Regions from separate parts of the Bradyrhizobium sp. ISRA442 genome, predicted to be linked through region 1. Evidence: predicted binding sites of a transcription regulator. Region 1 holds the regulator's gene; each other region holds the start of a gene.
What was found. The regulator HrcA, encoded in region 1, represses chaperone genes, less so after heat shock. The targets are predictions, from matches to a motif close to GTTAGCACTCNCNNNNNGNGAGTGCTAAC.
Positions count from the first base shown of each region.

Region 2: groES (co-chaperone GroES) is a predicted target of HrcA. The motif match lies at 8,425-8,453, and genes of this name have one in related genera.
Region 3: MTR72_RS08545 (co-chaperone GroES) is a predicted target of HrcA. The motif match lies at 7,922-7,950, and genes of this name have one in related genera.

Region 1 covers NZ_JALGCN010000005.1:251,252-261,659, forward strand. The annotation lists gene rsmI (16S rRNA (cytidine(1402)-2'-O)-methyltransferase) at 1-778, opposite strand, end outside; gene MTR72_RS13460 (penicillin-binding protein activator) at 1,108-2,364, shown strand; gene hemW (radical SAM family heme chaperone HemW) at 2,539-3,693, opposite strand; gene rdgB (RdgB/HAM1 family non-canonical purine NTP pyrophosphatase) at 3,680-4,315, opposite strand; gene rph (ribonuclease PH) at 4,326-5,039, opposite strand; gene hrcA (heat-inducible transcriptional repressor HrcA) at 5,205-6,293, shown strand; gene grpE (nucleotide exchange factor GrpE) at 6,346-7,005, shown strand; gene pncA (bifunctional nicotinamidase/pyrazinamidase) at 7,101-7,823, opposite strand; gene MTR72_RS13495 (hypothetical protein) at 7,944-8,882, opposite strand; gene dnaK (molecular chaperone DnaK) at 9,271-10,408, shown strand, end outside.
Region 2 covers NZ_JALGCN010000001.1:646,535-656,942, reverse strand. The annotation lists gene MTR72_RS03000 (TRAP transporter substrate-binding protein) at 155-1,180, shown strand; gene MTR72_RS02995 (TRAP transporter large permease) at 1,216-3,069, shown strand; gene MTR72_RS02990 (hypothetical protein) at 3,111-3,371, opposite strand; gene MTR72_RS02985 (hypothetical protein) at 3,742-4,041, opposite strand; gene greA (transcription elongation factor GreA) at 4,235-4,729, opposite strand; gene MTR72_RS02975 (sensor histidine kinase) at 4,776-5,441, opposite strand; gene MTR72_RS02970 (SPW repeat protein) at 5,589-5,969, opposite strand; gene groL (chaperonin GroEL) at 6,122-7,762, opposite strand; gene groES (co-chaperone GroES) at 7,988-8,302, opposite strand; gene MTR72_RS02955 (hypothetical protein) at 8,722-8,850, shown strand; gene MTR72_RS02950 (hypothetical protein) at 8,880-9,296, shown strand; gene MTR72_RS02945 (hypothetical protein) at 9,869-10,228, shown strand.
Region 3 covers NZ_JALGCN010000003.1:480,839-491,246, forward strand. The annotation lists gene MTR72_RS08520 (TRAP transporter large permease) at 1-957, shown strand, start outside; gene MTR72_RS08525 (L-lactate permease) at 1,307-2,971, shown strand; gene MTR72_RS08530 (META domain-containing protein) at 3,174-3,551, shown strand; gene MTR72_RS08535 (hypothetical protein) at 4,344-5,555, opposite strand; gene groL (chaperonin GroEL) at 5,709-7,340, opposite strand; gene MTR72_RS08545 (co-chaperone GroES) at 7,529-7,825, opposite strand; gene MTR72_RS08550 (hypothetical protein) at 8,146-8,667, shown strand; gene MTR72_RS08555 (protein phosphatase CheZ) at 8,870-9,643, opposite strand; gene MTR72_RS08560 (L,D-transpeptidase) at 9,957-10,408, shown strand, end outside.

The DNA.
Region 1 (10,408 bases):
CATCGGCGGCAGGCGGGCCGATCACCAGCACGAATTCGCCGCGCGTTTCGAGCGTGCCTGCCTCGCGCGCAAGCTCACGCAGCGGGGCGCGCGTGATCTCCTCGTGCAACTTGGTCAGTTCGCGACAGATTGCGGCTTCGCGGCCGCCCATGATCTCGGCGAGGTCCGCGAGCGTGTTCTGCACGCGGTTGCCGGATTCGAACATCACCAGCGTCGCATCGATGCGGGCGAGCTCGGTGAGCCGCGTGCGCCGGGCTACCGATTTGGCGGGCAGAAAGCCCTCGAAGAAGAAACGGTCCGTCGGCAAGGCCGCGACCGACAGCGCCGCCAGCACCGAGGACGGGCCGGGCAGGGCGTACACTGCGTGGCCCACGGCGCAGACCTCGCGCACCAGCTTGAAGCCGGGATCGGAGATCAGGGGCGTGCCTGCGTCGGAGACCAGCGCGACCGAGCCGCCTTGCGCCAGCGCCTCCAGGATTTTTGGGCGCGCAGCTTCCGCGTTGTGTTCGTGATAGGGCTTGAGCGGCGCGGCGATGGCGTAGCGCTCGGTCAGGCGCCGCGTGATGCGGGTGTCCTCGCAGGCGATCACATCGACACCGGCCAGGGTTTCGAGCGCCCGCAGCGTGATGTCGCCGAGATTGCCTATGGGGGTCGCGACCAGGTGCAGCCCGGGCGGCGCCTTTGGCGCGGCGAGGCGGTGGGCGTCGATAGAGAAACCGCGCGCGGCGGAGTCCACCGCACCTTCAGGCGTATTTATCGGGACCGGCTTTGCGCGCATAATGAGGTGAACTTAGGCATGATCCGAAGGGCTGGGAACCAGTCCTCCGAAAAAGATCGCGACTGAGACAGGACGGGAATGTGATCCGTGCAGGATCACATTCGAGAGGAACAAAGCGCTGGTGCCATATTCGCGGCGGAAATGCCGCCTTGATGCTGCGCGACGGACGGCGAACAGTTGGCCGAGACGGGGGATGAGCTGTGTTAGGCGTTTATTATCCTTTTGTTTTGGTTAACTAATTGTCGAGAATATACAGAAATCCGTGGCCTCGGTCGCGGCAAGACTGGTTCTGACTGGGCGGCAAGCGGCCGGTCAAAAGAAGAGCTGCCATGGTGGGCCCGCGTTATCCCAAATTCTCTTCCGAAATGTCGGAGCAGTCTTCTATTCCAGGACCCCGGTTGCCGGGGGCGACCCGTCGGAGCGCGCTTGGCCTGTTGCTCGGCGCGCCCCTGCTGTCGGCCTGCACGGGCGTGCAGCAGAGCCTCAGCCAGTTCTCCAATCCGTCCAGCAGTTCGTCGCCTCCGGCTGGGCCCGCCGGCCCGCCACAGCAGGCCACGACCGCCGGCACCGGCGGGGTGAAGGTCGGCCTGATTCTGCCGCTCTCGGCCGCCGGCAATGCCGGGCTCGCCGCGCAATCCATGCGCAACGCCGCCGAGATGGCGCTGGCTGAGTTCCAGAACCCCAACATCCAGCTCCTGATCAAGGACGACAACGGTAGCCCGCAAGGCGCGCAACAGGGCGCGCAGCAGGCGGTCGAGGAAGGCGCCGAGATCATTCTGGGACCGCTGTTCGCGCAGTCGGTCCCGGCGGTGGCGCAGGTGGCGCGCGCCCGCGGCATCTCGGTGATCGCGTTCTCGACCGACTCCAGCATCGCCGGCCGCGGCGTGTATCTGCTCAGCTTCCTGCCGGAGTCCGACGTCAATCGCATCATCGAATATTCCGCGAGCATCGGAAAGCGTTCCGTCGCCGCGCTCGTGCCCGAGAATGCCTATGGCAATGTCGTCGAGGCGGCGTTGAAGGCGGCGGTGCCGCGGCGCGGCGGCCGTCTCGTTGCTTTCGAGAAATACGGCTCCGATCGCGCGACACCGGCGCGCAACGTGGCGCAGCAGCTCGGCAGTGCGGATGCGCTGTTCATTGCCGACGATGGCGATGCCGTCGTCGCGGTCGCGGATGCGCTGACCGCGGCCGGCGCCAACCTGCGCAACATCCAGCTTCTCGGCACCGGCCTCTGGGACAATCCGCGGGTCTATGCCAGCGCCGCGCTCCAGGGCGGCCTCTACGCCGCGCCGGATCCTGCGGGCTTCCGCGCCTTCTCTGGCCGGTACCGCACCAAATTCGGCGGCGAGCCGGTGCGCACCGCAACGCTCGCCTATGACGCGGTGGCCCTCGTCGCGGCGCTCGCGCGCACGCAAGGCACCACGCGCTTCTCGTCCGACGTGCTCACCAACCCCTCCGGCTTTGCCGGCATCGACGGCCTATTCCGCTTCCGCGCGGATGGCACGAATGAACGCGGGCTTGCGGTGATGAAGGTGACAACAGGCGGCGGCGTCGCGGTGGCGGGCTCGCCGAAGAGCTTTGGGGCTTAGCTCTCGCCGCGCATGTCGCTGCGCTCCCTCGCCCCGCTTGCGGGGAGAGGGTTGGGGTGAGGGGGAATCTCCACGAGGGCGGTGAGAGTTGGACTCGCGGAGAGTCCCCTCACCCGGAATCCGCGCTTCGCGCGAATTCCGGCCTCTCCCCGCAAGCGGGGCGAGGCGAACAGCCTACGCCGCCAGATCTGCGACCACTGCATCCAGCACGGGAAATCCGCTGCTCGTGACGCGCAGCCGCCCCGTTGCATCGACCGTGATCGCGCCTTCCTCGCGGAGCAGCGCGATGCGGCGGGGATCGAGCGGCCGGCCGGAGAGCGCGGTGTAGCGATCGGGGTCGATGCCTTCGGCGAGACGCAATCCCATCAGCAAAAATTCGTCGGCGCGCTCCTCGCTGTTGAGGAGGTCGTCGGTGACGACGCCGTGACCGGTGCCTTCAACCCGCATCAGCCAGGCTTCGGGACGCTTCTCGGTGGCCGTCGCGTGCCTGATGCCGTCGATGTCAATGCGGCCGTGGGCGCCGGGACCGATGCCGGCATATTCCTCGCCGCGCCAGTAGACGAGATTGTGCCGGCACTCCGCGCCACGCCGCGCATGGTTGGAGATCTCGTAGGCGGGCAGGCCGAGCTTGTCACAGGTCTCCTGCGTCACGTCATAGAGCGCGCGCGCGACCGCTTCGTCCGGCGTCTTCAATTTGCCGGCCTGGTGCAGGCCGAAGAAGGGCGTGCCTTCCTCGATCGTCAATTGATAGAGCGACAGATGCTCGGCCGCTTCATCGATGGCGTGGCGAAGCTCATCAGCCCACATCGCCGGCGTCTGGTCGGGGCGGGCGTAGATCAGGTCGAAGGAGTAGCGGTCGAACGAGCGGCGCGCGATAGCGACCGCATCGAGGGCCTCGCGTGCGCTGTGCAGGCGGCCCAGCGCTTTCAGCGAGGCATCGTCGAGCGCCTGCACGCCGAGCGAGACGCGGTTGACGCCGGCGGTACGATAGCCGGCGAAGCGTGTGGCTTCGACGCTGGTGGGGTTGGCTTCCAGGGTGACTTCAACGTCGCCCGCGACGTGCCAGTGCTTGCCGATCGCATCGAGCACAGCGCCGACCGTTGCCGGCTGCATGAGCGACGGCGTGCCGCCGCCGAGGAAGATCGAGGTGACCTCGCGGCCGGGCGCGCGCTCGGCGGTGGTCGCAATCTCGCGCGCGAAGGCCGCGGCGAAGCGCGCCTCGTCGATCGCGACGTGGCGAACGTGGCTGTTGAAATCGCAATAGGGGCACTTCGACAGACAGAACGGCCAGTGCACGTAGACGCCGAAGGCTTCCTTAGCGCGTCTCAAGGCAGATCTCCGCCAGTTTCACGAAAGCGCGGGCACGGTGCGACAGGCCAAGGCCGAGCGGCGGCACGCCGTGCTTTTCGATGCTGGTCATCTCGCCGAAGGTGCGGCTGTAGCCGTTGGGCAGGAACATTGGATCATAGCCAAAGCCGGCTGTGCCGCGCGGTGGCCACACCAGTGTGCCGTCGACGCGCGCTTCGACCTCCTCGAGATGACCGTCCGGCCAGGCGACGCAGAGCGCGGAGACGAAGTGTGCCGTGCGCTTGTCGGCCGTGGTCGCGCCGCGCTCCTGCAACAGGCGTTCGATCTGCGCCATCGCCGCGGTGAAGTCTTTGGTCGGACCGGCCCAGCGTGCGCTGTAAATGCCCGGCGCGCCATCGAGCGCGTCGACCACGATACCGGAATCGTCGGCGAAAGCCGGCAGCTTGGCCGCCCGCGCTGCGGCTATTGCCTTGATCGCGGCATTGCTGCGGAAATCGTGGCCGGTCTCGTCGGGCTCCGTGAGGCCGAGCTCACCGGCCGAGACCGCCTCGACACCGTGAGGCGCCAGGAGCTCGCGCATCTCGGCGAGCTTGCCGGGATTATGGGTCGCGATGACGAGCTTTCCGGTGATTCGGCGGTGCATGGCCTATTGACTACGCCACTGCCAGTTTCTGCAAGTCCACGAGGCGCGAGACGCCCTTGCGTGCCAGCGCCATCAGCGCCAGGAACTCGGTTTCCGTGAACGGCTCGCGTTCCGCGGTGCCCTGTACCTCGATGATGCGGCCATCGCCCGTCATGACGAAATTGGCGTCGGTCTCGGCCTCCGAATCCTCGGCATAGTCGAGGTCGAGAACCGGCGTGCCGTTGTAGATGCCGCAGGAAATCGCGGCGACGTTGTCGCGCAGCACATTCGCCTTGATCATGTTGCGCGCCTTCATCCAGTTGACGCAATCGGCGAGCGCGACCCAGGCGCCGGTAATCGACGCCGTACGCGTGCCGCCGTCGGCCTGGAGCACGTCGCAATCGACCGTGATCTGGCGCTCGCCGAGCGCTTCGAGGTCGATGATGGTGCGAAGCGAGCGGCCGATCAGGCGCTGGATCTCGACGGTGCGGCCGCTCTGCTTGCCGGCGGAGGCTTCGCGGCGGGTGCGCTCCAGCGTCGCTCGCGGCAGCATGCCGTATTCGGCGGTAACCCAGCCGCGGCCCTGGCCCTTCAGCCACGGTGGCAGGCGGTCCTCCAGCGTGGCGGTGACCAGCACATGGGTGTCGCCGAATCTCACGAGGCAGGAGCCTTCCGCATATTTGACCACGCCGCGCTCCAACGTCACGGGGCGCAACTCGTCGGGCGCACGGCGGCTTGGCCGCATGGGAAATCCTCCAAAACTCGCGGGAAAAGGCTGTTCGCGGTGCTTGTAGGAGCGGGAAGGGTGGGCGGCAAGGTTTTTTCGCCCCGATATCCGCCGCTCAACGCCGCGCTTGTCAGAACCATCAAGGATAGACAAATTACAAGTATCTGAGAGGAGTTAACGTCTGTGGCCCACCACGATCCGATCCATCTGATCGCGCCGCGCGCAGGCCTTGCCCAGCTCAACGAGCGTTCCCGCGACATCTTTCGTCAAATTGTCGAAAGCTACCTCGCGACCGGCGAGCCGGTTGGCTCGCGCAATATTTCGCGGCTGATCGCGGTTCCGCTGTCGCCGGCCTCCGTCCGCAATGTGATGGCCGATCTCGAACAGCTCGGCCTGATCTACGCCCCGCACACCTCCGCCGGCCGGCTGCCGACGGAACTCGGCCTGCGCTTCTTCGTCGACGCCCTGATGCAGGTCGGCGAGCTCAACGAGGCCGAACGGCAGTCGATCCAGAGCCAGCTTGCCTCCGTCGGCCAGGCCCAATCGGTCGAGGCGGCGCTGGACCAGGCGCTGACGCGGCTGTCGGGGCTCACCCGGGCCGCCGCGGTCGTGCTGACGCCGAAATCCAATGCGCGGCTGAAACACATCGAATTCGTCCGCCTGGAACCGGAGCGGGCGCTGGTGGTCCTGGTCGGCGAGGACGGCCAGGTCGAAAACCGCGTGCTGTCGCTGCCGCCCGGGGTTCCATCCTCGGCGCTCACCGAGGCCAGCAATTTCCTCAATGCGCGGATCCGGGGCCGGACGCTGGTGGAGGCGCGACTCGAGCTCGAGACCGCGTTGGGGCAGGCCCGCGCCGAGCTCGATCAACTGACGCAGAAGGTGATTTCGGCCGGTATCGCGAGCTGGTCCGGCGGCGAGAGCGAGGATCGCCAGCTCATCGTGCGCGGTCACGCCAATCTGCTTGAAGATCTGCATGCGCTGGAGGACCTTGAGCGCGTGCGCCTGTTGTTCGACGACCTCGAGACCAAGCGCGGTGTGATCGACCTTTTGGGCCGTGCCGAGACCGCCGAGGGCGTGCGGATCTTCATCGGAAGCGAGAACAAGCTGTTCTCGTTGTCCGGCTCGTCCACCATCATCTCACCCTATCGGGATGCCGCCGGCCACATCGTCGGCGTCTTGGGCGTGATCGGGCCGACGCGGCTGAATTATGCCCGCGTGATCCCGACCGTGGACTACGCCGCCCGCATCGTCAGCCGCCTGCTGGGTGGCTGACCCCGTTTTCGGCCGATCACGGGCGCTTGATTTTCGTGCTCCGAGGCACGATATCCCAGCCAACAAATCCCTAGAGATGAGTTCGAGACAGCAGCCGATGACCGATCAAGACCGGCAACCCGAAGACACGGCCACGCCGACCGGCGAGCCCGTGGTGTCGAAGCCCTATGTGATGCCCGACGATCCCGAGCCAGGCTCGGTCGAGACGTTGCAGAAGGAGGCGGCCGAGGTGCGCGACCGGATGCTGCGGACGCTGGCGGAGATGGAGAACCTGCGCAAGCGCACCACCAAGGAGGTCGCGGATGCCCGTCTCTATGGCATCACCGGCTTCGCCCGAGACGTGCTCGAGATTGCCGACAACCTCCAGCGCGCGCTCGATGCAGTTCCGGCCGAGGACCGCGCCAATGCCGATCCCGGCCTGAAATCGCTGATCGAGGGTGTCGAGCTCACCGAACGCTCGCTGCTCAATGCGCTCGAAAAACACGGCGTGAAGAAGTTCGATCCGCAGGGCCAGAAGTTCGACCCGAATTTCCAGCAAGCGATGTTCGAAGTGCCCGATCCGTCAGTGCCATCAGGCACGGTGGTGCAGGTCGTGCAGGCCGGCTACACGATTGGCGAACGCGTGCTGCGGCCGGCGCTGGTCGGTGTCGCCAAGGGCGGAGCCAAAGCCGCGCCCGCGGCTAACAACAACGAGCCAAATAGCGCGGTGTAAGCCGCGCTTCCCGTACGCGTACAGGCGCAGACCTTCATCCTGACGAGACGGCGCTTCGCGCCTCCTCACCATGAGGGTTGAGAGTGTTGCGCGATCTACGCGCTCACCGCGATATCGCTCGACTGAATCCGCTTCACGCCGGCCTTGGCCATGTCGGCCCAGGCTTTGGCGAGCGAGCCCTGCGTATCGATGCCGCGGCAGGCGTCCTCCACGACATAGACCTCGAAGCCCGCCTTGCGCGCGTCGAGGGCAGTCCAGGCGACGCAGAAATCGGTCGCCAGGCCTGCAACGAAGACGCGCTTGATCTTGCGCCCTTTGAGATAGCCGGCGAGTCCGGTCGAGGTCTTGCCGTCGGCCTCGAGGAAGGCCGAGTAGCTGTCGACCTCCTTGTGAAAGCCCTTGCGGATGATCAGCTCGGCGTGCGGGATCGAGAGGTCCTTCGAGAGCGCGGCGCCGTCGGTGCCCTGCACGCAATGATCCGGCCACAGCACCTGCTTGCCATAGGGCAGGTCGATGGTCTCGAACGGCTTCTTGCCGGAATGGACCGAGGCGAACGAGACGTGGCCGGGCGTGTGCCAGTCCTGCGTCATCACCACGTTGGCAAACGCCTTCGCGATCCTGTTGATGACCGGCACCACCTGCTCGCCTTCCTTCACGGCAAGGCTGCCGCCGGGCAGGAAGCAGTTCTGCACGTCGATGACGAGCAGCGCGGACGCCTCATCCGGCTTGATCGATGTCGCCGCCAAAGCCGGATGTGACGCGAGCGCCACAAGCGCCGTCGTCCCCAGCGCCGCCAAGATTTGCCGCCGATCCAGCATCGTTCGCCTCCCTCCAGGATGAACTCAACGAGGGAGAAGCGTAGTTCCGCCAATGCGCGAACAGAAGCCCGAAAATGCAGCCGGTTCTGTCCAGCGCTTGAGCTTGCCGGCCCTGAAATCCTAGCCCTTCGGCTGGATGCCGTCACGCACGGCGCGGAAGCGGGTGAAGGCGCTCGACCACTGATCGCGCGGGGCGCTGGCGATGATGCGCAGCGAGGTGCTGCCGCCGAAGCGGATCCACTGCACTACCGTTACGGGGGTCTTGTCCTTGCCGCTGACGCCGTCGATCCGGGTCTCAAAGCCCTGCTGGCCGTTGATCCGGATCGGCTCGGACATGGTGACGCGCGATTCGCGCACGCCGGGGATCTGGAGCGCTGCTTCCTGGGCGAAGCGGGCGCGATCGTCGGCCTGCTGCGGCGTCGCGCCGATCAAGCCGAGGATCATGAACGGCTTCGGCTCGAGGCCGGAGCTCTCATCGCCATCGGCGAGGATGATGCTGACCCCGGGCGCCAGCGTGCGGATATTCTTGAAGTCGGCGAGATCGGTGATCTTGAACGGCATCAGCGCGATCTGCTCGTCGATCGACACCTCCCTGCGGGTGACGGCGCTCGCAAACATCTGCCGCACTGCCTCGTCCGTGTAGATCTTGGTGGCGTTTTCCGGGATCTGCACGGCGACATAGCCGGAGAAGCCGGCGCCCGGCACGATCATTGAATAGCGCTTCACCGGGGTATCGCCGGCCTTACCGCTCTCGGTGGTGAAATAGGCAAGGCCCGCGGGCGTCTCGATCTTGTCCTGCTTGACGCCGCCGGTACCCGCAGGATTGGCGTTGAAGGCGCTCACGACCTCGCCATAGGCCGCTGGCGGCAGCTCGGTGATCAGCACCTTGACGCTGCCGTCCTCGTTCTCGAAGCCCGGAAAGGTCTTGGCCTTGTTGAGGCCGATCAACGGCACCATGCCGAGGCGCAGTCCGGGCGGAAACACGGCATCGGCGGCAATGGCCGGAAGCGCCGAGGCGACGAGAAAAGCGAGCGCGGCGAGGGGACGAATGAGCTTCATGGGCACTCTACTTGGTTCACATTGAGGCCGTTCGATGGTGGGCGACCGGGCCCCTTTGTCGCGTCAGGCCGCCTCGATGGCGAGCAGGTCCCGCGGCCCGCCTTTTAGCGGGTTTGGCCTTCCGGCAACAGGGCCGGACGACAGCCTGCCCCGAGGGCAGGACCTGTTAATAATTCCTCACCTGCAAGGCCGGTGGCACCCGGATATGATCTTCCAAAACCCAATGTTTTCACGGCCGAAACTTGCGTTCGGTCCTTGCGGGCCCCTCCCCCCCTCCTATATGAGCCTCAACCATCGCAATATCGCGGATGTTTGATCTTAGGGGGTTTTGGATCGGGTGCCTTCTGGGCCCAACCAACCTGCCGCAATAAAGAAGGATATCAGGACCATGGGAAAGGTCATTGGCATCGACCTCGGCACGACGAACTCGTGCGTCGCCGTAATGGACGGCAAGAACGCCAAAGTTATCGAGAATTCGGAAGGCATGCGCACGACGCCTTCGATCGTCGCGGTCACGGATGACGGCGAGCGACTCGTCGGCCAGCCTGCGAAGCGCCAGGCCGTCACCAATCCAGAGCGCACCTTCTTCGCAGTGAAGCGCCTTATCGGCCGCCGCTACGACGACCCGATGGTCGAGAAGGACAAGAAGCTCGTTCCGTACAAGATCGTCAAAGCTTCCAACGGCGACGCCTGGGTCGAGGCTGACGGTCAGACCTATTCGCCTTCGCAGGTCTCGGCGTTCATCTTGCAGAAGATGAAGGAGACCGCGGAAGCCCATCTCGGCCAGAAGGTCGACCGGGCCGTCATCACCGTTCCCGCCTACTTCAACGACGCCCAGCGCCAGGCGACCAAGGACGCCGGCAAGATCGCGGGCCTTGAAGTGCTGCGCATCATCAACGAGCCGACCGCGGCTGCGCTCGCCTACGGTCTGGACAAGACCAAGGCCGGCACGATCGCCGTGTACGACCTCGGCGGCGGCACGTTCGATATCTCCATTCTCGAAATCGGCGACGGCGTGTTCGAGGTGAAGTCGACCAACGGCGACACCTTCCTCGGCGGCGAAGATTTTGACATGCGCCTCGTGGGCTATCTGGCCGACGAGTTCCAGAAGGAGCAGGGCATCAACCTGCGCAACGACAAGCTCGCGCTGCAGCGCCTGAAGGAGGCCGCTGAAAAGGCCAAGATCGAGCTGTCGTCGACGACGCAGACCGAGATCAACCTGCCCTTCATCACAGCGGACCAGACCGGCCCGAAGCATCTGACGATGAAGCTCACCCGCGCCAAGTTCGAGGCGCTGGTGGACGACCTCATCCAGAAGACGGTCGAGCCCTGCCGCAAGGCGCTGAAGGATGCCGGCGTCACCGCCGGTGAGATCGGCGAAGTGGTTCTGGTCGGCGGCATGTCGCGCATGCCGAAGGTTCAGGAAGTCGTGAAGCAGTTGTTCGGCAAGGAGCCGCACAAGGGCGTGAACCCGGACGAAGTCGTGGCGATCGGTGCCGCGATCCAGGCCGGCGTGCTCCAGGGCG
Region 2 (10,408 bases), on a different contig from region 1:
GGAGCTGCGCCCGCCGCATGTTGCGGCGACGGGTGATGGCTCTTGTCCACATGCCGGCGGCCGAGAGCCGGTGAACGAACAGACCGCAACGCTGCAGGCCCTCTGGGGCCGATGCAGCCGGCACCATTCTCAAATATTGGTTCAGGAGGAAAATATGCCTGTCGCGAAGTCCGCAAGCATCAGCCGCCGTTCGCTCTTGATGGCGGCCACGGCCGTACCTCTCTGCGGGATTTTGACCCGCCCGGCATCCGCCGCTGAGTTCGTCTACAAGTTCGCGACCGGACAGGACCCGACGCATCCGGTGAATATCAGGGCGCAGGAAGCGATCGACCGCATCAAGGAAGCGACCAGCGGCCGCCTGGAGATCAGGCTGTTCCCGGCCAACCAGCTCGGCTCGGACACCGAGCTCTTGACGCAGGTTCGCAGCGGCGGCGTCGAGTTCTTCAACCAGTCGTCCTCGATCCTCGCCACGCTGGTGCCGAGCGCCGGAATCGTGAATACCGGCTTCGCCTTCGCCGACTACGACAGCGTCTGGAAGGCTATGGACGGCGATCTCGGCACCTACATCCGGGCGCAGATCGCCAAGACGCCGATCATGGCGGTCTCGAAGGCCTGGGACAACGGCTTCCGTCAGGTGACGTCCTCCGGCCGCGAAATCCGCACGCCGGACGACCTGAAGAATTTCCAGATCCGCGTTCCCCCCGCGCCGCTGCTGACCTCGCTGTTCAAGGCGCTCGGCGCCGGGCCGACCCCGATCAACTTCAACGAGGTCTATTCCGCGCTGCAGACCAAGGTCGTCGACGGCCAGGAGAATCCGTTGCCCATCATCGCGACGGCGCGGCTTTACGAAGTGCAGAACACGTGCAGCCTGACCGGTCACGTCTGGGACGGCTATTGGATTCTCGGCAACAAGCGCGCTTTCGAGCGTCTCCCCAAGGACGTGCAGGAGATCGTCACTCGCGAGCTCGACCGCTCCGCCATCGATCAGCGCGCCGATATCGCAAAGCTCAGCCGGTCTCTGCGTAACGATCTCTCCGCCAAGAGCCTCAAGTTCGTCGACGTCGATCGTGCCGCTTTCCGCCAGGCGCTGTCCAAGACCAGCTTCTATTCGGACTGGAAGGGCAAATTCGGCGAGGAGGCGTGGTCGCAACTCGAAAAAGCGGCGGGCCAGCTATCATGACCAGCATGAGCCATACGCCGCATGTCGGTGCCGGTATGGCGGCCGGCGCGTCGCAGGCAGGCCGGTGCAGTTGGGTGATAACGGCGAACACGGTGCTTGGCCATGTCGTCGCGGTCCCGGCAGCACTGCTCGTGCTGGCGGAGATTGCGGTGCTGTCTGCGGGCATCGTGGGTCGATACGTGTTCCGCTCGCCCATCATCTGGTCCGACGAACTCGCCGGCCTTCTCTTTCTTTGGCTCGCCATGCTCGGTTCCGTGATTGCGTTCCAGCGCGGCGAGCACATGCGGATGACCGCGGTCGTCGGTGTTCTCAGTGCTCAGGTTCGTGCGTTTCTGGACGTCGTCGCGGCCGCGGCATCGCTAGCATTTCTCGTCCTCGTCGTCTGGCCCGCCTATGAATTCGCCGCAGACGAGGCATTCGTCACCACGCCTGCGCTCGAGATCGTCAATAGCTGGCGTGCGGCGGCTTTGCCGATCGGGATCGGACTGATGCTAATCGCAGCGGTCCTCCGGCTCATCCGCATCGCGAGCCCGCGCAGCTTGCTGGCGTCCCTGGCGATCGTCGCGGGCATCATCGCGACCTTCATTCTGCTGGCTCCGGCGTTGAAGCCGCTCGGCAATTTGAATCTTCTAATTTTCTTCGTTGTCGTGGTTGGCGCCATGGTCTTCGCAGCCGTGCCGATCGCGTTCGCATTCGGCCTCGCCACGGTCGGCTATCTCGCCTTGACGACCAGCACGCCCGACGTGGTGATGATCGGGCGGATGGACGAAGGCATGAGCCACCTGATTCTGCTCGCGGTGCCTCTCTTCGTCTTTCTCGGTCTGCTGATCGAGATGACAGGCATGGCGCGCGCGATGGTTGGCTTCCTGGCAAGCCTTCTGGGCCACGTGCGCGGCGGACTGCACTACGTGCTCGTCGGAACGATGTATCTGGTCTCGGGTATTTCCGGCTCCAAGGCGGCAGATATGGCTGCGGTGGCTCCGGTGTTGTTTCCCGAGATGCGGCAGCGCGGGGCCAAGCCTGGCGATCTCGTCGCGCTCCTGGCCGCGACAGGCGCGCAGACCGAGACGATCCCACCGTCGCTGGTTCTGATCACGATCGGCTCGGTCACCGGTGTGTCGATCTCTGCGCTGTTTACTGGCGGGTTGCTGCCGGGCGTGGTGCTCGCGGTCATGCTCGCGGCCGTCGTGTGGTGGCGATACCGCCGCGAGGACTTGTCCCACGTCAAAAGGGCAAAGGGGTCGGAGATCGGCCGAGCCTTTGTCATCGCGATACCCGCTATCGCCCTGCCATTCGTGATCCGGACTGCCGTCGTCGAGGGCGTTGCGACGGCAACGGAGGTCTCGACCATCGGCATCCTGTACTCGGCCTGCGCGGGTCTCCTCGTCTACCGCAAGTTCGACTGGCGCCGTCTCTATCCGATGCTGGTCGAGACGGCTTCGCTGTCCGGGGCAATTCTGCTCATCATCGGCGCGGCGACGGGGATGGCCTGGGCGCTGACTCAGTCGGGATTTTCTGCCTCTCTTGCCAAGTGCATGACCAACCTTCCCGGCGGCGTCCCTGTCTTCCTGGCGGTCACGATCGTTACCTTCGTGATCCTGGGCAGCGTGCTGGAAGGGATCCCGGCCATCGTGCTGTTTGGCCCGCTGCTGTTCCCGATCGCGCGGCAGGTCGGGGTGCACGATGTCCACTATGCGATGGTGGTCGTCCTCGCCATGGGCATCGGCCTGTTCGCACCGCCGTTCGGCGTCGGTTACTACGCGGCCTGCGCGATCAGCCGCATCAATCCGGACGAGGGCATGAAGCCGATCATGGGCTACATGATCGCGCTCTTGATCGGCACCCTGATCGTCGCAGCCGTGCCCTGGTTGTCGATCGGCTTCCTTTGAGCGGCTCAGCAGGAGCCTCGCGGGAACCGCGAGGCTCCTGGTCAGGCGAATTTCGGCAGGTGCAGCGGCAGACCTTCGCAGGGCATATCGATCTCTTCGACCTGGCCCTTGCCGACCTCCGTGACGCGCAGCTTCTTGCCTTCGAGCGCAAAGGCACAATTCGTCGGCTGGGGTCCATCCAGGATCAGACGATCGGCGACCTCGCCTTGGCGGTTCAGGACCGTGACGTTGGCCGAGCTTCCCAGGCGGCGCCACGGTCGGAGGATGGATTCCGAACTAAGGACATCGCGCGCGAAGCTCAAGCCGCTCGGCGTTGGACGCAAAGAGGGGCGAAAAGCCCTCGATTAGATCGTCGCAACCCGAACTGAATGTCCGTATCGGTGGTTGCGCCTCCGGGATTTGAACCTGCAATCCGCCCCACGCGAAAGACACCGCGCCCTACCATACGATGGCGGCATCGAAAATGCGCTCGCTTGCGATTTTCCGCGACCGAGGCCGGTTTCACCCGACCGTAATGAATGATTATGGAAGTGCGCTCCGCGCAGATCGCATTGAGTAACTCCTTTCTGGCAGGAGGCCGAAAATTCCTGGGATCATTCTTAGCTGTCCCCCGTCTGAGGAGAGACCGCTGTCCAGTGATACGAAGGAGGTTCGGACAAGCCGTTGCCGCTGCTACGCCGCTGAATTCAGCCGCGGGGGCTTGGCCGGATCAGCCGCGGCGCGGGTCGCCGCCACCGCCATCCAATCGCGCAACAATCCCCTGTCCTCCTTGGAAAAGGAAGCCCGCCGCTTCAGGTCTTCCAGCGTCTCGCCGGGATGACATCGCTCGAAATCCTCGCGAATCAACGATTCAAGATAAGCTCGTTCCTCCTCACTGGCACGGCGGATATCGAGATCTGAGCCGGTCGGCATGGCTGACTTGGTACCCGATACTTTTGGTGGGGCTTGGCGTCTATATAACTTGGGTGCCAATTGATTGTTCGCAACAGATTAGTGCCGGAATGAGGGCGTTCGACCGAGCCCGGGTCGTATCCGGCGTGTTCTCTCGCCATGGGCCGTCGATGCGGCAACGTAGCGAGAGACATCGATATCGTCGCGGGCGGCAGCATGAGATCGAGCAACAGAGGGTCGAAGGGCCCGACTCGCGGCACACAGCGCCTGCCGATCAATGCCATTCGACCTTGTCGATCTGATAGGCCCTCGCACCGCCGGGCGCGATGACCTCGACGACCGCGCCTTTGGTCTTGCCGATGAGCGCGCGGGCGAGCGGCGAAAAGATCGAAATCTTACCGCTCCTTGCGTCCGCCTCGGACTCGCCAACGATCTGCCACATCCGCTTCTCGCGCGTGTCGGTCAGGGTCACCGTGGCCTCGAACTTGATGGTGTCGCCGGAAAGGCTCGATACGTCGATCACTTCGGCACGCGCGAGCTTGTCCTGGAGTTGCGCGATGCGAGCCTCATTGACCTCCTGCTCGGATTTGGCGGCTAGATACTCCGCATTCTCAGGTAGGTTGGTGTCGTCCGCCTTAGCATCCTGGATGCGTTCGCCGATGCGCGGTCGCTCGACCTGAATGCGGTGCCTCAGCTCGTCTTGCAAAGATGCATAGCCGTCGGCTGTCATTGGCAGCCGCTCCGTCGATGCTTCAATAGCCTTGTTCATTGGACTGGGTGCCTATTCCGCATAGGACGCCTCGACGACATGGTAGCTAACCGGCCATTTGGTACGAGGGACAACTCGATCTCCCAGCTGCCGTTGCACCGGCGATCGGGAGCCGCAAGCGGGCAATCGTTCCCGATGCGCCGCAATCGAATTCCATGACGGCGCCGATTCTCTTGCTCAGCTGGCTGACGATCGTCATTCCAAGTCCGGACCGCGCGCGCCTGTCTTTGGACACGCCCCGACCGTTGTCCGCCACGACCAATTCCACCTCGGCGTCGCGTCGTTTGAGTTCAATCCGAATCCAGCCGGCGGTGCCATCAAGGCCATGTTTGACACTGTTGGTCACCAGTTCCTGGACAATCAGCGCCAGCGACGAAGATGCGCCAGGCCCAAGGTCGATGGGATCGGCATCGACTTCGATGTGGACCGATTGAACCTCCATCAGAGGCTGCCAGTACTTGGCCAGGTCACGGAGATAGTCGGCAAAGCTCTGCCCGGCATCTGAAGTCAGACGCCCCTGCAGGAGGCTCATGGTATGGATGATGTCGCGGGCCCATACCAACTGGTCCCGCGCCACGGGATCGGCCGTCTGCTTGAGCCGGCAATGTATGGCACCGATCATGAGCTGAAAGCAATTCGCGATCCTGTGGCGTATTTCCGCCACCTGCAAATCGGCCTCGTTTCGCTCAGGCTGGAGCATTGCGCCCTCCATGATCATCCTCCTTCCGGATCCGCGCAAACCAACAGGCTGACGGAAAGCAGCCCTCGCTCAAAGCAGCCCTCGCTCATGGAGCTCGCGAACAGGACCCGATCACGATCAAGGCGGAGAACGGGCCAGGTCGACACCCGACCCGCGTCCTTATCGTCGGGCGGTCACCTGTGGCGTCTGATGCATGAACCACAGCTTCACGCCCGCCAGCACAGCGACGATCAGACCCGCGATGACATGGGCCCATCCGGCTGCGCTCTGCGCGGCAAAGCCAAGAACCCATGGCGACACCAACACCCACACTCCGAGCACGAGATTGACCCATTCCTCCCACTCGGCGAATTTTGTGAGCGCTGCGATCGCTACAACGCCAATGATGATACCACTCACCCAGGCGCTTGGCGCCGCGGGGTAGTCATGCGCAAACCCAAAGATCCACGGCGTCAGAAACAAGAGAGCCGCTAGGATGAGATTTGCGATATCAACTCCGGATTCCTTCCATTTCAGCTCTGTCCATTTCAGCTCTGTCATTTTCGGCCAGCATGCTCATTTCACACCTTGATCCTAGACACCCTCCGATCCGACGTGCTCAGCCGTCGAACGAGTAGCTCATAACTGCAACGCTCTATTGATCACTTGATTGGGTCCGTCGCGTACCTCGCCACCTCAGTTTGTTCCGTTCCTCATGCCGCGAAGTCCATGTCACTCATTCCGGCGTCCGGCAACGGCGGTTGGGCTTTCTTCTTTGGCAACTCGGCGACCATGGCTTCGGTTGTGATCAGCAAACCCGCCACCGACGCGGCGTCCTGCAACGCAGAGCGAACCACTTTGGTCGGATCGATGATCCCTTTGGAAACAAGGTTGGTGTATTCGCCGTCCTGCGCATTGAAGCCATAGGCGTAGGTATCCTTCTCCAGGATCTTCCCGACGACGATGGAGCCGTCTTCGCCTGCATTGCGCGCGATCTGGCGGGTCGGCCAGGCAAGCGCCTTGCGGACGATCTCGACGCCATAGCGTTGGTCGTCGTTCTTCGGTTTCACGCGCGCCAGTGCCTTCACTGCGCGCAGCAATGCGACCCCGCCGCCCGGCAGGATGCCTTCCTCGACCGCGGCGCGGGTCGCGTGCATCGCGTCGTCGACGCGATCCTTGCGCTCCTTGACCTCGACCTCGGTGGCGCCGCCTACGCGGATCACCGCCACGCCGCCCGCGAGCTTGGCAAGCCGCTCCTGCAGCTTCTCACGATCATAATCCGACGTCGTCTCCCCGATCTCGGTCTTGATCTGCTTGACGCGCGCCTCGATGTCCGCCTTCTTGCCGGCGCCGGCGACGATGGTGGTGTTCTCCTTGTCGATTTCAACCTTCTTCGCGCGCCCAAGCATGTTGAGAGCCACGTTCTCGAGCTTGGCGCCCAGATCTTCCGAGATGAAGGTGCCGCCGGTGAGGATGGCGATGTCCTGCAGCATGGCCTTGCGGCGATCGCCGAAGCCCGGCGCTTTCACGGCGGCAACCTTGAGCCCGCCGCGAAGCTTATTCACCACTAGCGTCGCCAGCGCCTCGCCCTCGATATCCTCGGCGATGATGAGGAGCGGCTTGCCGGCCTGTGCAACCGACTCGAGCAGCGGCAAGAGCGGTTGCAGCCCGGAGAGCTTCTTCTCGTGGATGAGGATGTACGGGTCGTCCAACTCAACCCGCATCTTGTCGGCATTCGTGACGAAGTAGGGCGAGACGTAACCGCGGTCGAATCGCATACCTTCCACGACTTCGAGCTCAGTGTTCAGGGACTTTGCTTCTTCGATGGTGATCACGCCCTCGTTGCCGACTTTCTTCATGGCGTCGGCCAGGAAGCGGCCGATCTCGGCGTCGCCGTTGGCCGAGATCGTGGCCACCTGGGCCACCTCGTCGTTTGTGGCGAGCTTCTTCGAGTTCTTGCCGAGGTCCTCGACCACCGCCTCTGTCGCGAGGTCGATTCCTCGCTTGAGATCCATCGGGTTCATACCGGCGGCCACCGCCTTGGCACCTTCGTGCACGATCGCATGAGCAAGCACCGTCGCGGTCGTGGTGCCGTCGCCGACTTGGTCGGAAGTCTTGGATGCGACCTCGCGCACCATCTGTGCGCCCATGTTCTCGAACTTGTCTTCGAGCTCGATCTCCTTGGCGACGGTAACGCCATCCTTGCTGATGCGCGGCGCGCCGAACGACTTTTCAAGAACCACGTTGCGGCCCTTCGGGCCGAGCGTCACTCTCACCGCATTGGCGAGAATATCGATGCCGCGCAGCATTTTCTCGCGCGCCTCGGTGGAGAATCTGACTTCCTTCGCGCTCATGTTGGTAGCTCCTCAAAGATCCATTGTGTTCTCCCAGACTGGTGGAGCCATCTGGTCCTGTCCGTGCCGGCTGCGGTTGAAGCTCCTGGGCCCACCGTCGCTCCACGCGCTCCAGGACGTGCTTCGGCAGATCTAGTCGCTCCATTCATGCCTCCTTGGCGAGGTCTCGGGAACCGTCCCGAACCAGGCCGCCCAATGCGTGTGGACTGATAGTCGAGTTCGGAGTCAGGCCGCTTTCTTCTTGGCCGCCGATTCTTCAAGCACTCCCATGACGTCGCTCTCCTTCATGATGAGATATTCGATCCCATCGAGCTTGACCTCGGTGCCTGACCATTTTCCGAACAGAACGCGGTCACCAATCTTCAGGTCGATCGGGATCAACTTGCCGGTTTCGTCGCGGCCTCCCGGCCCCACGGCGATGACCTCGCCTTGTTGCGGCTTCTCCTTGGCCGTATCCGGGATGATGATGCCGCCGGCGGACTTTTCCTCGGCTTCGATACGCTTGACGACCACGCGGTCGTGGAGCGGGCGGAACTGCATGCATTCCTCCTTCTGCAAGACCGAATTTTGATAGTGCCGCGCCCGGGAGGCAGAAGCCCTACCCAGGGCGAAAATTGGTGTAGGAACGCGCAAAATCGGTTTCAAGATGTGCCTTCAAAAAAATTAGCACTCCTCTTGCTTGAGCGCTGCCGATACAAAACAGTACTAATTACAATGAGTTATTTGGCTGGCAGCCCCTTGAAACATCCACCATGCCTCCCAAATCGTTCGCCGCTGAACACCCTTTGCCCGCGCCCCGCAAGCGCCGGGCCGAGGAGGGGCATCGGATGCGCCAGAACAGGGAACGACCCGAATCCGGACCATGCGAGTCGCTCCAAATCTGGCGATCCATCGATGCACGTTCGAGATGGCCGACGCCGCCATCTCGCTCAGGCCGCCTCACTCGAGGAGAAGCGTCCATGCTGCAGGTCGAGGACATCAACGAGGACAAAGTCACCCTCGTTTCGCAACGAGGTTCTGACGATCACCTTGCCCAAGACTGCCAGGCGCAACGCGAGGTGAGGCGTATCGCAATCAATAGCAACTGATCCTGCTCCCGCTTCATCGGGAGGAGTCTATGTCGGACCAGATCCCAAATGTCAGATTGTCAGGGACTGAGGGCGTCGCCGGACAACCGACGGTATGCGCTTCGCCCGATGCCGTCGTCCAAAACGCATCCCAAGCAACGGCGGCAAAAGACCTAGCGGGCGACGATCGCGCGTGGGCCAATCTTGCAAGTAGCTACGCCCATCCAAGCGACGTCCTGCGTGACCCGAAACTATCCGCGGAGCAGAAGCGAAATCTGCTACGTCAGTGGGCGCTAGACGCATACCGCATCGAGTTGTCCGCAACGGAGGGCATGCCGTCGAGCGCGTCCTCGCAGCTCAATGAAGCCATTGATGCGCTGATCGACCTCGACGGCGGCACGGCTTCCTTGTCGAAACTCCCAAGTGTGCGCTCTGCCAAACCCGGAGCAAGAGCGCAGGCAGCGTGATACGGAAATTGGCTCCGCGTCATGGCGATCAGAAGCGGCAACGCCATCGCAGCTTTTGGTCGATGCTGGATTTGAACCTGCAATCCGAGCGGGGTGAAAATTCTCTGGCCAGAGACACCGCGCCCTACCGACGATGGCGGGACCGAAATGCGCGTGCCTTCGATTTTTCGCGACGGAGGTCGCTCTCACCCGACCCATAGCCCGAGGTCTTTCAATATTCCTCCGTATGAGCGAAGACCTGCACTCGTCCCCGGGCTCACGAACGGTCTTATGCGTAAGATTGGATGAGGTATCGTAGGTTTGGTTGGTGTGGGGAAAGGCGGTAGCGCTCCCCCGCTACCATATCCAGCGTAAATCCTTGATTTCCCAGAGTTGGCCGATCGATGTTTCGACGCGAGGGATGTCTCGTTGATACATCGTAGTCGTGTCCACACAACCAGCGGAAGTCGCCAATTACATCTGCGTGGTGGCAACGGGACCGGTCCCAGCTCGAGCATCGGATTCCGTAGATTCATGGTGCGCGTCTTGGCCGCTACGGTGGAAAGATCGATCAGATCAAGCGCATCATCGATTTGCTGAAAGCGAAGGAAAGTACCCGGGCGGTCGCGGTGCTCGTCGATCCGTTCCGGGACTTCAATCCGGTGCCCGCAAAGGAGGAGTTCGCATCGTTCTGTTTGGTCGAGTTTCGCCGTCGCAACGAGGCTGGCGGCACGACCGTCGTGGATCCGATCGCGTTCTACCGAGCGCAGGAGTTCGCGCGTTGGTGGCCTGTCAATATCGCCGAGCTGAGACTTCTGCAACGTGAGATCGGCGAGGCTTGCGGTTTTGAGCCCGGTCGGATCACGACCATTGCCGCGGACGCCCGGACCATCGCGCGGTCGCCCACCCAAGTCGCCATGCCACTCATCGACCGTCTTCTCCGCCGATACTAAGGCTGCGGCCATAGTAGCGACGCTGCGGGACTTGGCCGATCAAAATGAAGGATACGAACACTCCAAGCGCGAGCCGGAAGACTTCAAGCGATGGTCACGGGGGCACTGCAGCGTGTGGCGGAGCTCGAAGCGGTCACCGATGAGCGCACCAAGTGAAGCAGCAGAAGCGGGCGTGGTCGA
Region 3 (10,408 bases), on a different contig from region 1:
CGCGGCTACGATCAGAAGCTCGCTTGCGGCGCTCTGCTTGCCGGCGGCACCCTGGGCATTCTGATTCCGCCTTCGGTAATGGCCATCGTGTATGCAGTGGTGGCACAGCAATCGCTTGGCGAATTGCTGGTTGGCTCGATCCTGCCGGGCTTTCTGCTCTCGGGCATGTACATCGTCTACATCACGGTTCGCTGCTACATCAATCCCAAGCTCGGTCCGGCGCTTCCGCCGGAAGAGCGTGTCGATATGAAGGAGAAGCTGCGGCTGCTGAAGAATACGATCGCGCCGTTGCTTCTGATCGTTCTCGTGCTCGGCATCATCTTCTTCGGCATCGCGACACCGGTTGAAGCCGCCGGTATCGGAACGTTCGGCGCTTTGTTCGTCTCGGCGCTTCACCGGCGCTTGAACTGGCCGGCGGTGGAGGAAGCGGCCATTGCCACGCTGAAGGCGACGGCGATGGTGATGTGGATCTTCTTCGGCGCCACGATGTTCGTCGGGTTCTTCATCCTCAAGGGTGGTCAGGAATTTGTCGCCAATTCGATCCTGGGCACCGGTCTGCCGCCGTACGGAATCCTGGCTCTGATGATGGTGATCCTGTTTGTGCTCGGCATGTTCCTCGATTGGGTCGGCATCTTGCTGCTGACCGTGCCGATCTTCCTGCCGATCATGAAGAGCCTGAACTGGAGCGGCGTGCTCGGGATTCCCGGCGTGGAAGCCACCGACGTACCGCTCTGGTATGGCGTGATCTTCATGATCAATATGCAGATGGCGTTTCTCAGCCCGCCGTTTGGTTATTCGCTGTTCTATCTCAAGAGCGTCGCGCCGCCCGAAATCAGCATGGCCACGATCTTCAGGGCCTCAGTCAACTTCATGGTGCTGCAGGCGATCGGCGTCGGGCTCTGCATCATCTTTCCACAGATCATCCTTTGGCTGCCAAGCCTCGTATATGCTCGTTGAACGCAGCACATCACCGGCGCTGCGTGATGTATTCTGGCGCTCGTTCGCGCCATCGCCGGCCCTGAAGGAGCAGTACAGGCCGCACTTGCAATGAAATCTCCGCGAGCTTCAGCTCTCGCGGGAATTCCTGCATTCGGGCGCCAGCGAACCTTCTCAACGCCGTCGCCATCCTATAGAAGGTTCGGCAAGCCATGGCGCCTTCGGATTCGCGGGCCTGGGAGCGGGTGGGAGCCGCCGTGCATCGCAGGGGAATTCGCTTCCGGCTCAGGGGTTATCGCTACCAGCGTCAAGCAGGCTCGGCTCTCCACGCTGGCTGTCCTGCCACACGAATGCGTGGGGGGAGGAAGACATGTGGAATCAAATCTATAACCCGCTAAACAACGCGGCGCTGTCCACCATCGCGGCGGCCATTCCGGTCGTCTCGCTCTTGGTCATGATCGCGAGCGGGCGCGTGAAAGCGCATATCGCGGCCGTGATCGCAGTGATCATCACCAATCTGATCGCGATCTTCATCTTCACCATGCCGGCCGGCATGTCGCTCCGCGCGTCGGCGCTCGGCATCGTCACCGGCTTCTTCCCGATCGGCTGGATCGTCCTCAACGTCATCTTCCTCTACCAGGTGACGGTGAGCACTGGGCGCTTCGAATTGCTGAAGCGCGCGATCGGCGGCGTTACCGAGGACCGGCGCCTGCAGCTCTTGCTGGTCGCGTTCTCGTTCGGCGCCTTCTTCGAAGGCGCCTCGGGCTTCGGCACGCCGGTCGCGATCACCGGTGCCGTGCTGATCGGCCTCGGCTTCTCGCCGCTCGCGGCGTCAGGCCTGTCGCTGATCGCCAACACCGCGCCGGTCGCCTATGGCGCGCTTGGCACGCCGATCCAGGGCCTTGCGTCTGTCACCGGGCTCGATCCCTACATCCTCGGCGCGATGGTCGGCCGGCAATTGCCGTTCTTCTCGCTGATCGTGCCGTTCTGGGTGGTCTGGGCGTTCGCGGGCTGGCGCGGCATGAAGGACGTCTGGCCGGCGATCCTCGTCACCGGCGTGTCGTTCGCGGTCCCGCAATACGTGATCTCGAACCACATCAATCCATGGATCGTCGACATCGGGGCCTCGCTGATCTCGATGGGCGCGCTCATCCTGTTCCTGAAAGTGTGGCAGCCGAGGCAGCTCTGGCTGTCGCCGGAACTGCGCGGACACGACGAATCGGCCGCGCAAATGGAAAAGGCGACGCCGCTCGACAAGACTCCGCTCACCCAGTCCGAACTGTGGAGCGCGCTTTTGCCGTGGATCATCGTCTGCATCGTGATGCTGATCTGGGGCAATGGGGCGTTCAAGACCTGGGCGAATTCGATCTTCACCTGGAACTACGCTGTTCCCGACCTGCACCAGATGATCAACAAGATGCCGCCGGTGGCCGCCAAGCCGACGCCGGAAGGCGCGGTGTTCGCGTTCACCTATCTGTCGTTCACCGGCACCGGCATGCTGATCGCGGGGATCATCTCCGGCTTCCTGATGGGAGTAGGGCCCGGACGCTTGCTGGCGGAGTATGGCCGCACGATCCGGCTGTGCGCGATCTCGCTGATCACGATCTCGGCGATGCTTGCAATCGGCACGCTCACCCGCCTCTCCGGTGTCGACGCGACGCTCGGTCTCGCCTTCGCGGCAACCGGCGTGCTCTATCCCTTCTTCGGCACGCTGCTCGGCTGGTTGGGCGTGGCGTTGACGGGATCGGATACCGCTTCGAACATCCTGTTCGGCAACCTGCAGAAGATCACCTCCGAGCAGATCGGCCTGTCGCCGGTGCTGATGGCGGCGGCGAACTCCTCGGGCGGCGTGATGGGCAAGATGATCGACGCGCAGTCGATCGTGGTCGCCTCCACCGCGACGCGGTGGTACGGCCACGAGGGCTCGATCCTGCGCTTCGTATTCTGGCACTCGATCGTGCTGGCCTGCTTGGTCGGCGTGCTCGTGACGTTGCAGGCCTATGTCTGGCCGTTCACAGCGCTCGTGCTGAAGTAGCCCGGAACGGTTTGCTCTGACGCAAATCCCCGCGGGATCGCTCCCGCGGGGATTTTGCGTCGAGGGTGCGCGAACCTTCTCATTGTCGCCGCGGTCTTATAGAAGGTGCGGCAAGTCAGGACGGTCGAGAGGTGTCATGGGTTCAGGTTTCGTGGGTTCAGGTGTCGTGGATTCAGGTGTCGTGGGTTCGCTCAAGCAGGTGATGTGTGCGGCGGTCGCGGTGCTGCTGATGTCGGGTATCGCGTACGGCGAGGAGGGGTTCCCGTTCGGCACCGAGATGACGCTCGAGGCGCTGCCGCAGCCCGGCTCGAAGCGGATTCCGAACATCGAGATCGGCGACAATGGCGAGGTCGTGCTGGAGCTCTGGTGCAAGGGCGGCAAGGGCCAGTTCTCCGTCGCCGGCAACACCGTGATCTTCGTCGCCGGCCAGATCCAGGACCGTTCCTGTCCGCCCGCCAAGGCTCAGGCCGACGACGATCTCGTCGCGGCGCTCGCCGCCACCGAGACCTGGAAGCGCCAGGGCGAGGTGCTCACGCTGATCGGCCCGAAGCCGCTGCGGTTTCGCGTGAACGGCAATTGAACCTCGCGGCGGCGGTTACGGCGTCGCAATCAATCCGTTGGCGGTCGCGACGATCCAGCGACTGCCCCAGCGCACGATGGAGTCTATTCGCCCAAGCCCGGGAATAATGTCGCCGCGCGCGGCCATCCGAACTCCGTCAGGGCCTTCGAGAACCGCGGTTCCGTCCCGAACGTCAACAACCGTCCAGCCGGGAATGGTGGTGGGCCTGGTTTCAGGTGCCGGCGCCAAAGGCTGCCTCATTGCGACCGCCGGCCCGGATGGGCTCGTATGTACTTGCGAGGCCGTCGACGGGCGTACGCCCGACGTGGCGGAAGTCTTGGGGATGCTTCCAACAAAGGCGGGTACGGTTGCTTGCTCGGAGGTAGAGGCCGTCTTTCGGATGCCTTCAATCTTGCCCGCGGACCTTGTTTCAGGACCTCGCGATGGGGGCGCTGCTTCCTGGGCAATTGGGCCGGCGTCGAACATGCTTGCGAACGCAGGCCAATTCAGACCTCCGGCCCAACCCAATCCAAAGCTTGCCACAAGTGCGATTGCGACCAGCAGAACGGTGCGCGCCCGAACACCATACGGGTCTCGTAGCACCAGCACGTCTTCGCGATCGTGGCTTAAGATATCCCACAGACTGGCCGGCGGCCTCGGCAGCTCGCCGCCAACCACATTCCCGGGCCGGATGTCTCCAAGGGTACTCAGCTCGTGGTCTTGCATGATGCGACCCACGTTCGGTTACCCGATGATGGCCGCTTAGACTGAATCGAATCTTAACAATCAGGCGAATGGCTGCGGCAGCTCAGCCTATTTCCACAGCGACTTGTCAGCGTCCCAGCGCTGGCCCTTGAGCTCCTTGGTGAGCGCCTCGACCGAGCCGTTGTCGTCGGGCTGGTCGCCTTCCTCGTCGGTCGCCGCCTCGTCCGACAGGTTGAGCTTCGCGCCGGTGCCCTCGTCGGTAGTTGTGGTCGAAGGGCTGCCGATCCAGAGCATCAGCTTGTCGGTCGAGCCCGGCTTGTCCGCAGAGACGAGGCCTGCGACCTCGATCGTATCGGTGAGCTCGAGCGCCGGGAAATCCTGGTTCGGCCGCTTGAAGACGAGCTTGAGCTTGCCGGTGATCGGGCTGAAGCTCTGCGCGACCGGCTTTGCCGCGAGCGTCCTGCCCAGGACGTTCGAGACCGCGCTTGCGAGCTTGTCACGGTTGATCCTGTCGCCATCGCGCCAGTCGGCGGCGGGGAAACGGATGGTGCGATCCATCTCGGTCATCCCCGCGGTCCAGCCTGCGGCGGTGACGCCCGGCATCGCCTTGAGCTTTGCGAGCAGCGCGGCGGCGCGCTCCGGGTCGACCGACATGTTGATGGTCTGCTCGCCGGCGCGCAGCGCGTCGCAGCCGACCGAGAGGCTCGCCAGCGTCACCTCGACGTCCTGGCCCTTCAGGCTCTTCAAGAGGTCGGTCGCCGCGTCGAGCTTGACCTTGACCGCGATCGCTTCGGGCGAGACTTCGGTAAAATCCTTCGGCTGCGGCGTGATGCCGTCGTCCGAGGTCTGGTTGTCGAGGAATTCCCTCTCGCTGAGATCGGAATTGTCGGGGGAGGCGACCTCGGTCACGACCTGGCCGATCGAGATCTGGCCGCGGAACTCGAAGGTGTCGCCGGTCGGCTTGCGCACCAGCTTGATGCTGACCGGCGCTTTCTCGCCGAGGCTCTGCGTCGTGCCGGTCAGAGTCTGGCCCGCGACCTGGAGGTTGGCGACGAAGCGGTCCTTGCGGTCGGAGTTCCTCGAGACGGGGTAGCAGACGTCGAGCACGGCCGCCGTAACCGCCTTGCCCTGCCGCGTCTCCTTCAGGATCACGTCGGCATTGCCCTCCATCAATCCGTCGATCGAAGTGAAATAACGCGTCTCCGCACCGCCCGGGGCGGCGGCCTTCGGTGACAGCTTCATCTGGCCGGATGCGACTTCAGGCGAAACGGCAAGCAGAGCCGCCAAGAAAACTGTCGGGCAGACCAGAAGCGCGCGCATCGACGAAATCCTCGAGCAATAGAATCGGCGCCACCGTAGTGGGTTTTGGCCGTCGGTTGAATTGGAAAGCGCAAGACAAAGCGCAAGACATCGTCGGCAAAAAAGAAGGCCGCCAGGAGGCGGCCTTCGCATCAATGTGTGGGAACGATGGGCTTAGAAGCCGCCCATGCCGCCGCCGGCCGGCATCGCCGGGGCCGCTTCCTTCTTCGGCAGTTCCGCGACCATTGCTTCGGTGGTGACCAGCAGGCCCGCCACCGAGGAGGCGTCCTGCAGCGCGGTGCGCACCACCTTGGCGGGATCGATGATGCCCTTCTCGACCATGTCGACATAGTCCTCGTTCTGGGCGTCGAAGCCGAAGGTCTCGGACTTGTTCTCCAGGATCTTGCCGACGACGACCGAGCCTTCCAGGCCCGCGTTCTCGGAGATCTGGCGGACCGGAGCTTCCAGCGCCTTCAGCACGATGTTGATGCCGGCCTGCACGTCGGCATTGTCGTTGGAGAGCCGGCCGACCGCCTTCTTGGCACGGAGCAGCGCGACGCCGCCGCCGGGGACGATGCCTTCCTGCACGGCGGCGCGGGTGGCGTTGAGCGCGTCCTCGACGCGGTCCTTCTTCTCCTTGACCTCGATCTCGGTCGCGCCGCCGACGCGGATCACCGCGACGCCGCCTGCGAGCTTGGCGAGACGCTCCTGCAGCTTCTCACGGTCGTAGTCCGAGGTGGTCTCCTCGATCTGCGCCTTGATCTGGCCGACGCGGGCTTCGATGTCGGGCTTCTTGCCCGCGCCGTTGACGATCGTGGTGTTCTCCTTGTCGATCACCACCTTGCGCGCGCGGCCCAGCATCTTCACCGTGACGTTCTCGAGCTTGATGCCGAGCTCTTCGGAGATGAGCTGGCCGCCGGTGAGGATCGCGATGTCCTCGAGCATGGCCTTGCGGCGGTCGCCGAAGCCCGGCGCCTTGACGGCGGCGACCTTCAAGCCGCCGCGCAGGCGGTTGACGACCAGCGTCGCCAGGGCCTCACCCTCGACGTCCTCGGCGACAATGACGAGCGGCTTGCCGGACTGCACCACGGCTTCCAGCACCGGCAGCATGGCCTGCAGGCCCGACAGCTTCTTCTCGTGCAGCAGGATGTAGGCGTCCTCGAGCTCGACGGTCATCTTCTCGGCGTTGGTGACGAAGTAGGGCGACAGATAGCCGCGGTCGAACTTCATGCCTTCGACGATGTCGACTTCGGTGTCGAGCGACTTGTTCTCCTCGACGGTGATGACACCCTCGTTGCCGACCTTCTGCATCGCCTGCGCGATCATCTTGCCAATGGCGGCATCGCCGTTGGCCGAGATGGTGCCGACCTGGGCGACCTCGGAGGAGGAGGCGACCGGCTTGGCGCGCTTTTCAATGTCCTTGATGACGGCCGCAACCGCGGTGTCGATGCCGCGCTTCAGATCCATCGGGTTCATCCCGGCGGCAACCGCCTTGGCGCCTTCGCGCACGATGGCCTGGGCCAGCACGGTCGCGGTGGTGGTGCCGTCGCCGGCGAGGTCGTTGGTCTTGGAAGCGACCTCACGCACCATCTGGGCGCCCATGTTCTCGAACTTGTCCTCGAGCTCGATCTCCTTGGCGACGGTGACGCCGTCCTTGGTGATGCGGGGCGCGCCGAACGACTTCTCGATGACGACATTGCGGCCCTTCGGGCCGAGCGTCACCTTGACGGCGTTGGCGAGAATGTCGACGCCGCGCAGCATGCGTTCGCGCGCGTCTCCGGAAAATTTGACGTCCTTGGCAGCCATGTTCTAACTCCTGAAAAAACTTGGATCGATGGGGCGCCGCGCTTGCCCTCGTCATTGCCGGACCTGGTCCGGCATCCATCATCATTCGAAGAACGATGGATGCCCGGGTCATCTAGCGCGAAGCCGCGCTTCGCGCTTCCGCCCGGGCATGACAGTGGAGCATTCAGCGGCTATTCAGGCGGGTGGCCTTAGGCCAGCACGCCCATGATGTCCGACTCCTTCATGATCAGGAGCTCTTCGTTGTCGATCTTGACCTCGGTGCCCGACCATTTGCCGAACAGCACGCGGTCGCCGGCCTTGAGGTCGATCGGAATCAGCTTGCCGGTCTCGTCGCGGCCGCCAGGGCCGACGGCGACTACCTCACCCTGGGACGGCTTTTCCTTGGCGGTGTCCGGAATGATGATGCCGCCCTTGGTCTTTTCCTCGGCTTCGATACGTTTGACCACGACACGGTCATGCAGCGGACGAAATTTGGATTTAGCCATGACGTTTCCCTTTGGAGGCTCGCTTTGTCGAAAGCAGCGGAAGTGGGTGAGGGCGGCGCTCCCGTCAACCCTCTCCCGAGGGTCAAGCGGCGCGCGCTTAGCAATCGGCCTTTCCGAGTGCTAATAGTGCGCCCGGAAATATGGCTTGGCCGCGATCCTGTCAAGCAAAGCTGGTTAAGCGATTGGTGAGGCGGATATAGGATGGTGGCACTGGAAACTCGTCCGGGGAGCTGGCGCATCAAAGGACGTCATTGCCCCGGCAGCGGTTTTGCGCTTGGCTGCGGGAGGGGTGTGGCCAAGGTCTTGTTCGGGGGAATGCCATGATCAGTTCAGCTCACGCGCGGACGGCTGCCAGTCTGGCCGCCGCCTCACTGTTGGCGCTGTTGCTGGGCGCCTGCGGCGGCGGCACGAGCCTGCCGTCGTTCTCCTCGTCCCAGCCGCCGCCCGAGGCCGAACCCGGCACCGGGCCGGAAATGCCGGCGACGATCCGCGCCGACGAGATCGTCGGCCGCTGGGGCCTCGCCTCGTTCCAGAACCCGGCCGACCGCGCCCGCACCGAGGCCGCCGCACGCGCGCAGTGCAAGAATCCCTACGTGATCGGCGCCGGTTCTTCCGGCGGCGTGATCATGCATCTGGCCGACCAGGCGACCCCGCAGGAACTGCGGCTCAAGGGCTCGCCCAGCGGCAAGAATTATATCGGACCGCCTGGTCCGACCCCCGGCGAGCAGGACCGCGAGATCGTCTCGTTCGACGGCCGCGTCATGATCACCCGCTTCATCGACAAGGACGCCGCCACCCGCTACGGCAACATGGTCTACGTCCGCTGCGCGCCGAGGGCGTAGACTCTCGCCTTCGTCATGCCCCGCGAAGGCGGGGCATCCAGTAATCACCGCCGCGGCTTGAGCCGAGACGCTTGCGTATACTGGATCGTCCGCCCCAGTGCGCAATTGCGCACAAGGCGGACGATGACAGCCGAGGGGATGGCCAAAACAAAAACGCCGGCTTCGCGCCGGCGTTTTGTTTTTTTTCGCAATCTCTGTCCAATCAGTCGAACAGCGCGTCGATGTCGTCCTGCGAGGCGTGGCCGACGTCGCCGGCGAGCTTCGGGCCGTTGAGCAGCTTGGCGTCCTCGTCGCGGGTGTCGACGATCGGCGGCGTATGCGCCTTGATGGCGTCGACGCCACCCCAGATGTCCATCATCGCATTGATGTGCTGCTCGATGAACTTCATCGTGCCCATCACCTTGCTGATGCGCTGGCCGGTGAGGTCCTGGAAGTTGCAGGCCTCGAAGATCGAGATGACGCGTTCCTGGATGTCGTCGGCGAGCCGCTTCTGCTGGTCGACCGAGTCGACCTTGGAGAGCGCGGATGCCGCCTGATCGATCGATTCGGCGGCTTCGAGGATCTGCTGGGTCGCCTGCTCGGTGCCGCCGACGACCGCGCCGAGCTCGCCGTTGACCTTGGCCATCTCCTCGCCGTTGAAGCTCTTGCCATGCAGCACCGCGATCTCGCGCTTGGTGCGGTTGATGGCGTCGTGAATGAGGTCGAGCTCGACCTTGAGCTTCTCGCACTGCTCGATCTGGGCGCGATAGGTTTCCAGCATCGCGCGCGTCTCGGCAACTTCCTGCGCCACGACGGATTCGCTCGGCGGCAGCGCGGCGTGCCCTGCATGACTGCCGCGGGCCATCTGTGCACGGATCGCGCGCAGCTCGGCCATGATCTCGCTATGCATCGGAAGAGCCTCGTCGATTACTTCAGGAATTGGCATCTCGCCGACGACAGCTTCCTCGACGCGAAAACGCTTGCGGTGAACAGCCATTAGGATACTCCCCCCACCTCACTCACGCGTCTTTGTAGGCAGAAGCGATTTAACACGAAGTTCACAGCAGGAACTGTGATGCGGCCGCGCGCGACGGCGCGCAAAGGGGCGATTAACCATGCGAGATCGCCGTTCATCGAAAATAAACGCTGATCGCCAAATTGCGCCTGTCTTGACGGCGTGGTGAATCGAAACGCGCTCTGCGTTTACCAAACCGATTTGCTTTTGATCTTTATTGACCACGTCGCGAGCGCGGATCAGCCAACCGCTCCACGACGAATGTGATCTAGACGAAACAGTACAGAGTACGTCGATGTTCAAGAGAATGTCTGTCGCGCTGCTCGGCAGCGCTTGCACCTTCATGACCGGCGCCGACCGCGCGATTGCCTTCGACAACAGCGTGCCTTCCGATCCGCCCGTGGTGCTCTATGCGCCGCAGGTCCCGCCGGCGCCGGTGCGCGTCGCCTCCAATTCGAACATGGGCGGGGGCTTCATCGAGTTTCTGTTCGGCGACGCCCCCGGCCGCGGCCAGACCTACTATCCGCAGCAACAGCAGCCGATGTATCAGCAGCAGCCCGGCTATTACGACCAGCGGCGGCTGCCGCCGATGGGCGAGCCGCAGATGCAGGGCGCCGGCGTGCAGCAGGATGCGGTCGATCCGCGGCAGCGTCCGTTCGATCCGAGATTCGAGAAACAGCTCGTTGATTATAGCGGCAAGGAAAGTGCCGGCACCATCGTGGTCGATACGCCGAATAAGTTCCTCTA